Regions from separate parts of the Pantoea agglomerans genome, predicted to be linked through region 1. Evidence: predicted binding sites of a transcription regulator. Region 1 holds the regulator's gene; each other region holds the start of a gene.
The links. Region 1 encodes ArgR, which controls arginine synthesis, uptake and breakdown. Its sites were predicted from a motif close to ANTGAATAAAAATACANT; they were not measured.
Positions count from the first base shown of each region.

Region 2: argA (amino-acid N-acetyltransferase) is a predicted target of ArgR. The motif match lies at 2,082-2,099, and genes of this name have one in related genera.
Region 3: argC (N-acetyl-gamma-glutamyl-phosphate reductase) is a predicted target of ArgR. The motif match lies at 1,614-1,631, and genes of this name have one in related genera.

Region 1 covers NZ_CP083809.1:390,772-394,246, reverse strand. Annotated here, with positions in the region: gene mdh (malate dehydrogenase) at 1-722, opposite strand, end outside; gene argR (transcriptional regulator ArgR) at 1,143-1,613, shown strand; gene yhcN (peroxide/acid stress response protein YhcN) at 2,088-2,351, shown strand; gene LB453_RS04355 (YdgH/BhsA/McbA-like domain containing protein) at 2,432-2,698, shown strand; gene yhcN (peroxide/acid stress response protein YhcN) at 2,793-3,056, shown strand; gene LB453_RS04345 (barstar family protein) at 3,116-3,385, opposite strand; gene LB453_RS04340 (NAD-dependent succinate-semialdehyde dehydrogenase) at 3,436-3,475, opposite strand, start outside.
Region 2 covers NZ_CP083809.1:3,173,941-3,177,415, forward strand. Annotated here, with positions in the region: gene mltA (murein transglycosylase A) at 1-42, opposite strand, end outside; tRNA gene LB453_RS17950 (tRNA-Met) at 249-325, shown strand; tRNA gene LB453_RS17955 (tRNA-Met) at 376-452, shown strand; tRNA gene LB453_RS17960 (tRNA-Met) at 503-579, shown strand; gene amiC (N-acetylmuramoyl-L-alanine amidase AmiC) at 661-1,899, opposite strand; gene argA (amino-acid N-acetyltransferase) at 2,131-3,459, shown strand.
Region 3 covers NZ_CP083809.1:64,296-67,770, reverse strand. Annotated here, with positions in the region: gene argB (acetylglutamate kinase) at 1-489, opposite strand, end outside; gene argC (N-acetyl-gamma-glutamyl-phosphate reductase) at 505-1,509, opposite strand; gene argE (acetylornithine deacetylase) at 1,678-2,826, shown strand; gene ppc (phosphoenolpyruvate carboxylase) at 3,112-3,475, shown strand, end outside.

The DNA.
Region 1 (3,475 bases):
GCGCGCACCAGCGACAAGCCGAAGCGCGCCGCCGCCTGGCCCATCGACAGCGTGGCAGATCCGCCGCCCGCTTTGGCTTCGACCACTTCGGTACCCGCATTCTGGATGCGTTTTGTCAGGCTGGCGACCTCGTCATCACTGAAGCTCACCCCTTGCACCTGCGACAGCAGAGGCAAAATAGTCACGCCGGAGTGACCACCAATCACCGGCACTTCAACCTCGTTCGGCTGCTTGCCTTTTAGCTCGGCAACAAAGGTATTGGCGCGGATAATATCCAGCGTGGTAACGCCGAACAGTCGATTTTTGTCATAGACGCCGTGCTTTTTCAGCACGTCAGCAGCGATCGCCACCGTGGTATTGACCGGGTTGGTAATAATACCAGTCAGCGCTTTTGGCGCGGTTTGCGCCACCTGCTCAATCAAATTGCGTACGATACCTGCGTTAACGTTAAACAGATCGGCGCGATCCATACCCGGCTTGCGCGCCACGCCCGCCGAAATCAGGATCACATCGGCGCCGTGCAGCGCCGGCGTCGCATCTTCGCCGCTAAAGCCCTGGACTTTGACCGCGGTGGGAATATGACTGAGATCCACCGCGACGCCGGGCGTCACCGGCGCGATATCATAGAGCGTGAGTTCAGAACCCGCAGGAAGCTGGGTTTTTAACAGAAGGGCGAGCGCCTGACCAATTCCGCCAGCAGCGCCAAGAACGGCAACTTTCATTCTGTACTCCTTATTAAGGTGGGGCAGAGTAGAGCCGAATTTCCATCTGTGTCCAGACCTGAATCAACTTCTCAGACGATGACAAACCCACTGTTCATTATGCGTGCAGCAGCACTTAATCTTTTGGGTTGCTACTTTGTCAGCACAACACGCCTGAATGACCGACAACAATGCCGATAGCAGATAGAGCATGGCCGTGATAGCTATCCATATAACACCTCAATTGTATAACAATTCTGCAACCTTCGCTTTTCACATCCTCGCGCCGTTTTGGTCTGCGCAAAAAATTTTGTTATGATTGCCGCCCGCAACCCGCGGCGCCTGCCTTTTTTATCGACTAATTGCATAAAAATTCATTCATATGCATAATAATGTATCTGCCGTCGGCGGGCGTTCGGCATTTTTCTTTACTGGTAGCTTATGCGAAACCCATCTAAACAAGACGAACTGATTAAAGCGTTTAAAGCCTTGTTAAAACAAGAGAAATTCAGCTCTCAAGGCGAGATAGTACAGGCGCTGCAGGAGGAAGGCTTCGACAATATCAATCAGTCGAAGGTGTCTCGTATGCTGACTAAATTTGGCGCAGTACGCACGCGTAACGCCAAAATGGAGATGGTTTACTGTCTGCCGGCGGAACTGGGCGTGCCGACCACCACCAGCCCATTAAAAAATCTGGTCCTGGATATCGACTATAACGATGCGCTGATAGTGATCCGCACCAGTCCTGGCGCGGCGCAGCTGATTGCCCGCCTGCTTGACTCGCTGGGCAAGGCGGAAGGCATTCTCGGCACTATTGCCGGTGACGATACGATCTTCATTACTCCCGCGCGCGCGTTTACCGTCAGGAAACTGCACAGCGCGCTGCTGACGGTGTTTGAACAGGAGCTTTAAACCGCTCTCTTCTACCGGCAGCCGCGCTGCCGGTGGTTCCGTTTGCCCTGCCCGCGTCTTCTCCTCTGCTGATTCAGCCTGTTAGCTTATTCTTTTCCCAACGGGTTTTACTGAATCTCTTTGGTCATACCTGTTTGCCTGCTTAACCTTTTGCGCTATTTTACGCTGCTTTACACAAGGCTATTAGCGACAACACCCAGATCCAAATCAATAACCAGCCATATTCACCATATCCTTTCGCACAAAAAGATAAAGTGACTCACCCTGCTGTTTTTTAAGGCATTTACCAGCTACTGCCTGCTTTTTGACCGTTTTTTATAACTATAAAGAATAAAAATGCGTCATAAGGATAAAGTATCACAAGAAAACATTATTAGGCAGGTATTAATTTCAACTGTTATTAGTTCTATACTTCTTTTCGTGATGCAAATCACACCAAACAAAAAGACAAAAACAGACGACGAGGAAATAATCATGAACGTTAAAGCTACTATCGCAACCCTGAGCATTCTATCCGCCCTGTCATTCGGCTCTTTTGCAGCAGAATCTATCAACGCGCAGCAGGCGAAAAATCTGCAGCCTATCGGCTCAGTAAGCGTAAGCGGCGTAGCAGGTTCGCCGATGCAGATTAAAGAAGAGCTGAATGCAAAAGCTGAGCAGCAAGGCGCCAGCGCCTATCGCGTCATCGAGGCTTATAACAACGGCAACTATCACGCTACCGCTGAGCTGTATAAATAAGACGTCATTGCAAGGGCGACCTTATTGAAGCGCGCATTGCGCATCGGGTGGCCTTATCGATGAATTCAGGAGAGTAGACCATGAAAACCAAATCACTTATCGCTTTAGCCACGCTGACTGCCGCCCTGTCATTCGGCGCCAGCGCTGCCACTCTGGTATCAAATCAGCAGGCCGAAACCCTGCAGCCGCTGAACCAGACCATCAGCATCAGCGGTCATGACGGCGACCAGACCAATATTCGTCAGGCGCTATCCCAGAAGGCTGACGCGCAGGGCGCAAGCCACTATCGCATCATCGAGAACAACCAGGACGACACCTATCACGTCACGGCTGAGCTCTATAAATAATTAACCGACTGGGCGTCCGCGTGACGCCTGCGATATCGACGACCCGCATCATGATGTCAACCGCAGGTTGTTGATTGTAATGAGGAGACGAACAATGAAAATCAAAACAACCATCGCAACCATTAGCCTGCTTTCCGTAATCGCATTCGGCGCTCAGGCAGCGCAGCTGATTACCGGCGACCAGGCGCAGAATATGCAGCCTGCGGGGACAGTGACGATCAGTGGTACAGCGGGCGCGCCGATGGATTATCGCGCGCAGCTTTCTCAGAAAGCCGATGAGCAGGGTGCCAGCGCCTATAAAGTGATCGAAGCGCGCACCGGCGACAACTACCACTTCACTGCTGAACTCTATAAGTAATTCCTCGTCAACTGCTGACGAACCCCTTGGCCCCGCTTGTCGGGGCCCTTTTTGCTGGGTTACTTGATATTAAAGCGGAGCTGGCCCTCCAGCTCCTCTTCTGCCTCGTCAAATAACAGGATCAGCGCGCCATAGCGCCGTTTCTGCCCCTTTCCCAGATTAATAAATTCAATTTCCAGCGGCATCGGCAGCTCTTTGCCGGTGAGTACATCCCATAACGCATCCAGGTCGCCAATACGGTAGAGGTTCAGGGCGAAGCGCTCGCTGAACTGACGGAAGAAATGCGACTGGTCGACGATCTCATTAAAGTCGAAACGCTCGGTTTTCATAATGAAGGCTCCTGTCCTTCCTCACCGGGCGGCGCGAGGCCGCCCGCGCGTTAGCTTTCGCTCAGGCCGCCGATATGCAGCGCCTTAACC
Region 2 (3,475 bases), 1.3 Mb from region 1:
TGCACCAGTAAGTGCGTACTTCGCCCAGTGTCCTTTATTCATCGCCATCTCTTTTATTCATCAGTTTTCGCCCCGCGACGATAGCAAAGCGTCTGGCAGATTGAAATCCGCCTTCCCCTTCCCAGTGCGCAGCTGTGCGATAATTAGCCATATGGAGAAAATATTCAGCAAACAATCCCTAATTTGGCGCTTCGCGCGAAAAAGGGGTTGCATCATCAGCTCCAGGAGGTATAGTGCGCATCCACGGACGCGGGATGGAGCAGCCTGGTAGCTCGTCGGGCTCATAACCCGAAGGTCGTCGGTTCAAATCCGGCTCCCGCAACCAACTCTTCTTATGAAGAGACAATGTGAAAAAGACGCAATGCGCACTACGGACGCGGGATGGAGCAGCCTGGTAGCTCGTCGGGCTCATAACCCGAAGGTCGTCGGTTCAAATCCGGCTCCCGCAACCAACTCTTCTTGTGAAGAGAGAATGTGAAAAAGACGCAAAGCGCACTACGGACGCGGGATGGAGCAGCCTGGTAGCTCGTCGGGCTCATAACCCGAAGGTCGTCGGTTCAAATCCGGCTCCCGCAACCAACATTTAAGCACCTTAAGGGTGCTTTTTTGTTTTTGTGCCTTCTGAAAACGGGATGGCGCAGGCCATCCCCTCTTCTGCTGTTAGCGTCGCGCCCCGCCCTTCTCGAAGTAAGCCTTTATGCCGTGAAAAATCGCTTCAGCCACCTGCTGCTGATAGCGGCTGGTACGCAGCTTGCGCTCCTCTGCCACGTTGCTGATAAAGGCGGTTTCCACCAGAATCGACGGAATATCCGGCGCCTTCAGCACCGCAAAGCCCGCCTGATCGACGGTACGCTTGTGCAGATGGTTGATGCGCCCCATACGATGCAGCACCTCTTTGCCGAACGTCAGGCTATCGTGAATGGTCTGGCGCTGCACCATATCGAACATGGTGTGGTCGAGATAGCGATCGCCGCTCTTGCTGACGCCGCCGATAAGATCCGATTCGTTCTGCGTCTGCGCCAGGAAACGGGCCGCCGCCGAGGTCGCACCTTTGGTTGAGAGCGCGAATACCGAGGAGCCGCGCGCGCTGCGGCTGGTAAAGGCGTCGGCGTGTATCGAGACAAAGAGATCGGCGCGCTGCTTGCGCGCTTTCGCCACCCTCACCCGCAGCGGAATAAACACATCCTCGTTGCGCGTCATATAGGCTTTCATATTGGGCTCTTTATCGATCAGCGCCTTAAGCCGTCGCCCCATCTTCAGCACGATATCTTTTTCACGCGTTTTGTATTTGCCGTGCGCGCCGGGATCTTCGCCGCCGTGCCCTGGATCGATCATCACGATCAGCGGCCGGTCGCGTCCCGCCTTGCCGGGCAGCGGCGCGGACGCCGGCTCGTTGCGTTCCAGATCGCCCTGGTTGTAATCCTTCAGCAGCGCCAGCAGCGGATCGTCTTCTGCGCTATGCTGGCTCGGATAGAGATCCACCACCAGCCGGTGTTTGATCCCGGCCACCGGCGCCAGCGTAAAGGTTTTTGGCGCGACGTTGCGCTTCAGCTCCAGCACAATGCGCACGGTATTGGCGTCAAACTGCCCGACCCGCGCATTTTTAATAAAGGGATCGCTTACGCGCACCAGCTTGTCGACGCCTTTCAGCACCGGATTGAGATGCATATTTGCGATATCAATGACCAGCCGATCCGGATGCGAGAGCGCAAACTGCTTATAGTGAAGCGGCACGCTGGACTCCAGCGTCATGCGCGAATAGGTCGAAGATGGCCAGATGCGAACCGCGACGATATGGTTTTTTGCCGCCAGGCCTGTGCGGCTGACGCTCAGTAGCAATAATGCGCCGGTACCCTGCAGGAGCCTTCTGCGGGAAATAAGGGGATTTGATTCTGACATGCCGCTCCAGCTGCTCTGTTCTGTCTAAAAAAGCGCCACTTTAATAAACGGCGCTGAAAACTTTAGCCCATCCTTTTGGCTAAGTCATCCTGGAAAAGCTAAATAATGCAGTCTCTTAGCTGCCAGCGCACCCGAAAAAACGTAAATTTACGTCAGGTTTACCGCTTGCAAATAGCGCCCTAAAAGAATAAAAATACAAAAATTACGAATAATCATTCATTGAGGTTTGCCGTGAAGGAACGTAGTACTGAGCTGGTTCAGGGTTTTCGCCACACCGTTCCCTATATCAATGCCCACCGTGGCAAGACCTTTGTCATCATGCTGGGCGGCGAAGCGATCGAGCATGAGAATTTCTCCAGCATCGTTAACGATATCGGCCTGCTGCACAGTCTCGGCATTCGCCTGGTGGTGGTCTATGGCGCGCGTCCGCAGATTGACGCCAGCCTCGCGGCGCATCAGCTGGAGCCGGTTTACCACAAGTACACCCGCGTCACCGACGCCCAGTCGCTGGAGCTGGTAAAGCAGGCGGCGGGACGGCTGCAGCTCGACATCACGGCGCGACTCTCAATGAGCATCAACAATACGCCGCTGCAGGGCGCGCATATCAACGTCGTCAGCGGCAACTTTATTATCGCGCAGCCGCTGGGCGTGGATGACGGCGTCGATTACTGCCACAGCGGGCGCATTCGCCGCATCGACGAAGAGGCGATCCATCGTCAGCTGGATAACGATGCGATCGTACTGCTCGGCCCGGTGGCGGTTTCCGTTACCGGCGAAAGTTTTAACCTGACGTCAGAAGAGGTCGCCACCCAGCTGGCCATTAAGCTGAAGGCGGAGAAGATGATCGGCTTCTGCTCCGAGCAGGGGGTGCCGCGCCGCGACGGCACCATTATCTCCGAGCTGTTCCCGAACGACGCGCAGGCGCGCATCGACGAGATGGAGAGCGACGGCGACTACCTTTCCGGCACGGTGCGCTTCCTGCGTGGCGCGGTGAAAGCCTGCCGCAGCGGCGTGCGCCGCAGCCATCTGATTAGCTATCAGGAAGATGGCGCGCTGTTGCAGGAGCTCTTCTCCCGCGACGGTATCGGCACGCAGATCGTAATGGAGTCGAGCGAGCAGATCCGCCGCGCCACCATTAACGATATCGGCGGCATACTTGAGCTTATCCGCCCGCTGGAGCAGCAGGGGATCCTGGTGCGTCGCTCGCGCGAGCAGCTGGAGATGGAGATCGACAAGTTCACCATTATCATTCGCGACAACCTGACCATCGCCTGCGCGGCGCTCTACCCTTTTATGGATGAGAAAATCGGCGAAATGGCGTGCGTGGCGGTGCATCCGGACTATCGCAGCTCGTCGCGCGGCGAGATGCTGCTGCAGCGCGTTGCGCTTCAGGCACGGCAGATGGGGCTGGAGAAGCTGTTCGTACTCACGACGCGCAGCATTCACTGGTTTCAGGAGCGCGGTTTTACGCCGGTGGATATTGAGTCGCTGCCGGAGAGTAAAAAGCAGATGTATAACTATCAGCGGCGCTCAAAGGTGCTGATGGCCGACCTGACCTGAGTGGCCAGCCGGCTCC
Region 3 (3,475 bases), 330 kb from region 1:
CTGGTCGGCGTTGACGTTCATCAGCTCGCCCGCGTCGGTGATGCCGATAGAGCTGACAATCGGCATATAGCCTGCGGTCAGCAGGGTGTTAATCAGCGCCGGATCGCCCGGCTCGGCGTGGCCGACGTGTCCCAGCTCTTCATCGAACTGCGCCACCTTCACCAGGTCGGCGTCGCCCAGGCTCAGCCCGACCGCCTTAATGCCGTGCTTTTTCGCCCAGGCGAGCAGGGTTTTATTGGCGGTGCCCGCCAGCGCGCCGGTAATAATGTCGATCTGATCGGCTGGCGTAACGCGCAGGCCGTTCTTCTTCTTCACCGGCAGCGACAGCTTTTTCATCAGCTCGTCGACCACGCAGCCGCCGCCGTGAACGATCAGCAGCGGACGCTGATGGGCGCTGCGATAAGCCAGCAGCGCGTCGAACAGGCGCGCCAGCGCCTCTTCGCTGTCGAGCAGCACGCCGCCCAGTTTGATAATTAATGGAGTTGTCATGTGCATCCTTGTCCGTTAAATCAGCGACTGCGTTTCAGGGAAGCCGAAGCGAATATTCAAACACTGCACCGCCTGCGACGCAGCGCCTTTCAGCAGGTTATCCTCCGCCGCGACGACGATCAGATGCTCGTCCTGCACCGCGAAGCCGATGTCGCAGAATGGCTGGCCGATAACCGCTTTCAGCGCCGGCACGCCCTGCTCATAGACGCGCACCAGCGGCTTGTCGTGATAGGCGCTGTGGAACGCCGCCGCTACGTCGTCGTGCGTGACGCCCGCCTTCAGACGGCAGGTGATGGTCGCCAGAATACCGCGCGGGAAGTTGCCGAGGTGCGGCGTAAAAATCACCGGCGCGCCGAGATGGGCAACAATTTCTGGATGATGGCGATGATTGAACAGGCCGTACGGCTGCAGGCTCACTTCGCAGAAGCTGGTAGTGACGCTGGCTTTACGGCCGGCACCGCTTACGCCGCTGGTGGCGTTGATCACCGGCCACTGATCGGCGTTAAGCAGATCGCCCTCGATCAGCGGCTTCAGCGCCAGCTGCGCCGCGGTGGGATAGCAGCCCGGCACCGCCACCAGCTGCGCCTCTTTGACTTGCGCGTGGTTCCACTCCGCCAGGCCGTAGACCGCTTTGTCGAGCCAGTCGGCGTGCTGATGGGTGAAGCCGTAATAGCGCTGATAAAAGTCGCCGTCGTTGACGCGGAAGGCACCGGAGAGATCGAACACCACGCAGCCGGCCTTCAGGAACTCAGGTGCCAGATCGTGACTGACTTCATGCGCGGTCGCCAGGAACACCACATCCACCTTGTCCGCCCACTCGGCCGCGCTGCTCAACGGCTGCAGCGGCAGATCCACCACGCCTTTCAGCTGCGGATGCAGATCGGACAGACGCTTCCCGGCATCCGGGCTTTGCGCTGAAACCGCCAAAGCGGTTATGTTCATATGTGGATGGCGATTGAGGAAGGTGGCGAGCTCTACGCCAGCGTAACCACTGGCACCAACGATCAGCGTATTCAACATCAGGCTGTATACCTTTTTACAGTCACACGTTCCGGGTCGCGGCCTTGCCCCGTTGCCCACGATGCCGTTTGCGAAGGATTTCTGCTTCCCAGCCAACCGGCGTTAATGTATTTTTATTCACTATTAATGCATGAATATTGATACATCCTAACTCAAGGACCGTCAACAGTGAAGACAAAATTACCGCCTTTTATCGAACTCTACCGCCAGCTGATTGCCACACCGAGCATCAGCGCAACCGACGCCGCGCTCGATCAGAGCAATGAAACTTTAATCAATTTGCTGGCAGGCTGGTTCCGCGATCTCGGCTTTAACGTAGAGGTACAGCCGGTGCCGGGCACGCGCCATAAATTTAACCTGCTGGCGCGCAGCGGCAGCGGCGCAGGCGGTCTGCTGCTGGCGGGCCATACCGATACCGTGCCGTTCGACGACGGGCGCTGGACGCGCGATCCCTTTACCCTGACGGAGCACGACAACAAGCTCTACGGCCTGGGCACCGCCGATATGAAAGGCTTCTTCGCCTTTATCCTCGACACGCTGCGCGACGTCGACGTCAGCAAACTCAGCAAGCCGCTCTATATTCTCGCCACCGCCGATGAAGAGACCACCATGGCGGGCGCGAAGTACTTCTCTGAAACGGCGAGCATTCGCCCAGACTGCGCCATTATCGGCGAGCCGACCTCGCTGAAGCCGGTGCGCGCGCATAAAGGCCATCTCTCGCACGTTATTCGCGTGCAGGGCCAGTCTGGCCACTCCAGCGATCCGGCGCGCGGCGTCAACGCTATCGAACTGATGCACGACGCCATCGGTCATCTGATGCAGCTGCGCAATACCCTGAAAGAGCGCTATCACCACGACGGCTTCGCCATTCCCTATCCGACCATGAACTTCGGCCATATCCACGGCGGCGACGCGGCGAACCGCATCTGCGCCTGCTGCGAGCTGCACATGGATATTCGTCCGCTGCCGGGCCTGTCGCTAAACGACCTGGAAGGGCTGCTGAACGAGTCGCTGGCGCCGGTCAGCGCGCGCTGGCCGGGACGGCTTACGGTCGGCGAGCTGCATCCGCCGATTCCGGGCTACGAATGCCCGGCCAGTCACGAACTGGTCGCCGTGGTGGAAAAACTGCTCGGCACGCAGACCGAAGTGGTGAACTACTGCACCGAAGCGCCGTTTATTCAGGAGCTGTGCCCGACGCTGGTACTGGGGCCGGGATCGATCAACCAGGCGCATCAGCCAGATGAATTTATCGATACCGCATTTATTAAGCCGACTCGCGCCCTGATCGCGCAGGTTGTGCAGCACTTTTGCCACTGATACGCAATAAACAGGGCAATCTACTGTTAAGAAAGTAAATTTCCTGTTCAATACGCGGGATTTGTTGATAAGAATAACTTATCCCGCTCCTCTCTATTTAAAATCTTTGAATTTCCAGCAGTTAGCCGCATGTTACCGGGCGCTTATGCGCATTGACGTCGCCAGGTTTACGTGGCTAGATAAAAGACGATGTTATGCCCGGTGGGTGATTACTCATGCAGTTTCGGCCTGGCCGCGAACGCTGGGTGTAGAAGTTTACAAAGACGATAAGGGTGTCAGGGTCACATGAACGAACAATATTCCGCAATGCGAAGTAATGTCAGTATGCTCGGCAAACTGCTCGGGGATACGATCAAGGATGCACTAGGAGAGAACATCCTCGACCGGGTGGAGACCATCCGCAAACTCTCAAAGTCATCCCGTGCGGGAAATGACACTCATCGCAAGGAACTGCTTAACACGCTGCAAAATCTGTCGAACGACGAGCTGCTGCCGGTGGCACGCGCTTTTAGCCAGTTTCTTAACCTGACCAACGTCGCCGAACAGTATCAGACCATTTCACGCAGCGGCGACGGCGCGAACCATCCCGAACTGTTGAAAACCACCTTTGATCGTCTTAAACAACAGCCCGACGTCAGCGAAAGCGCGA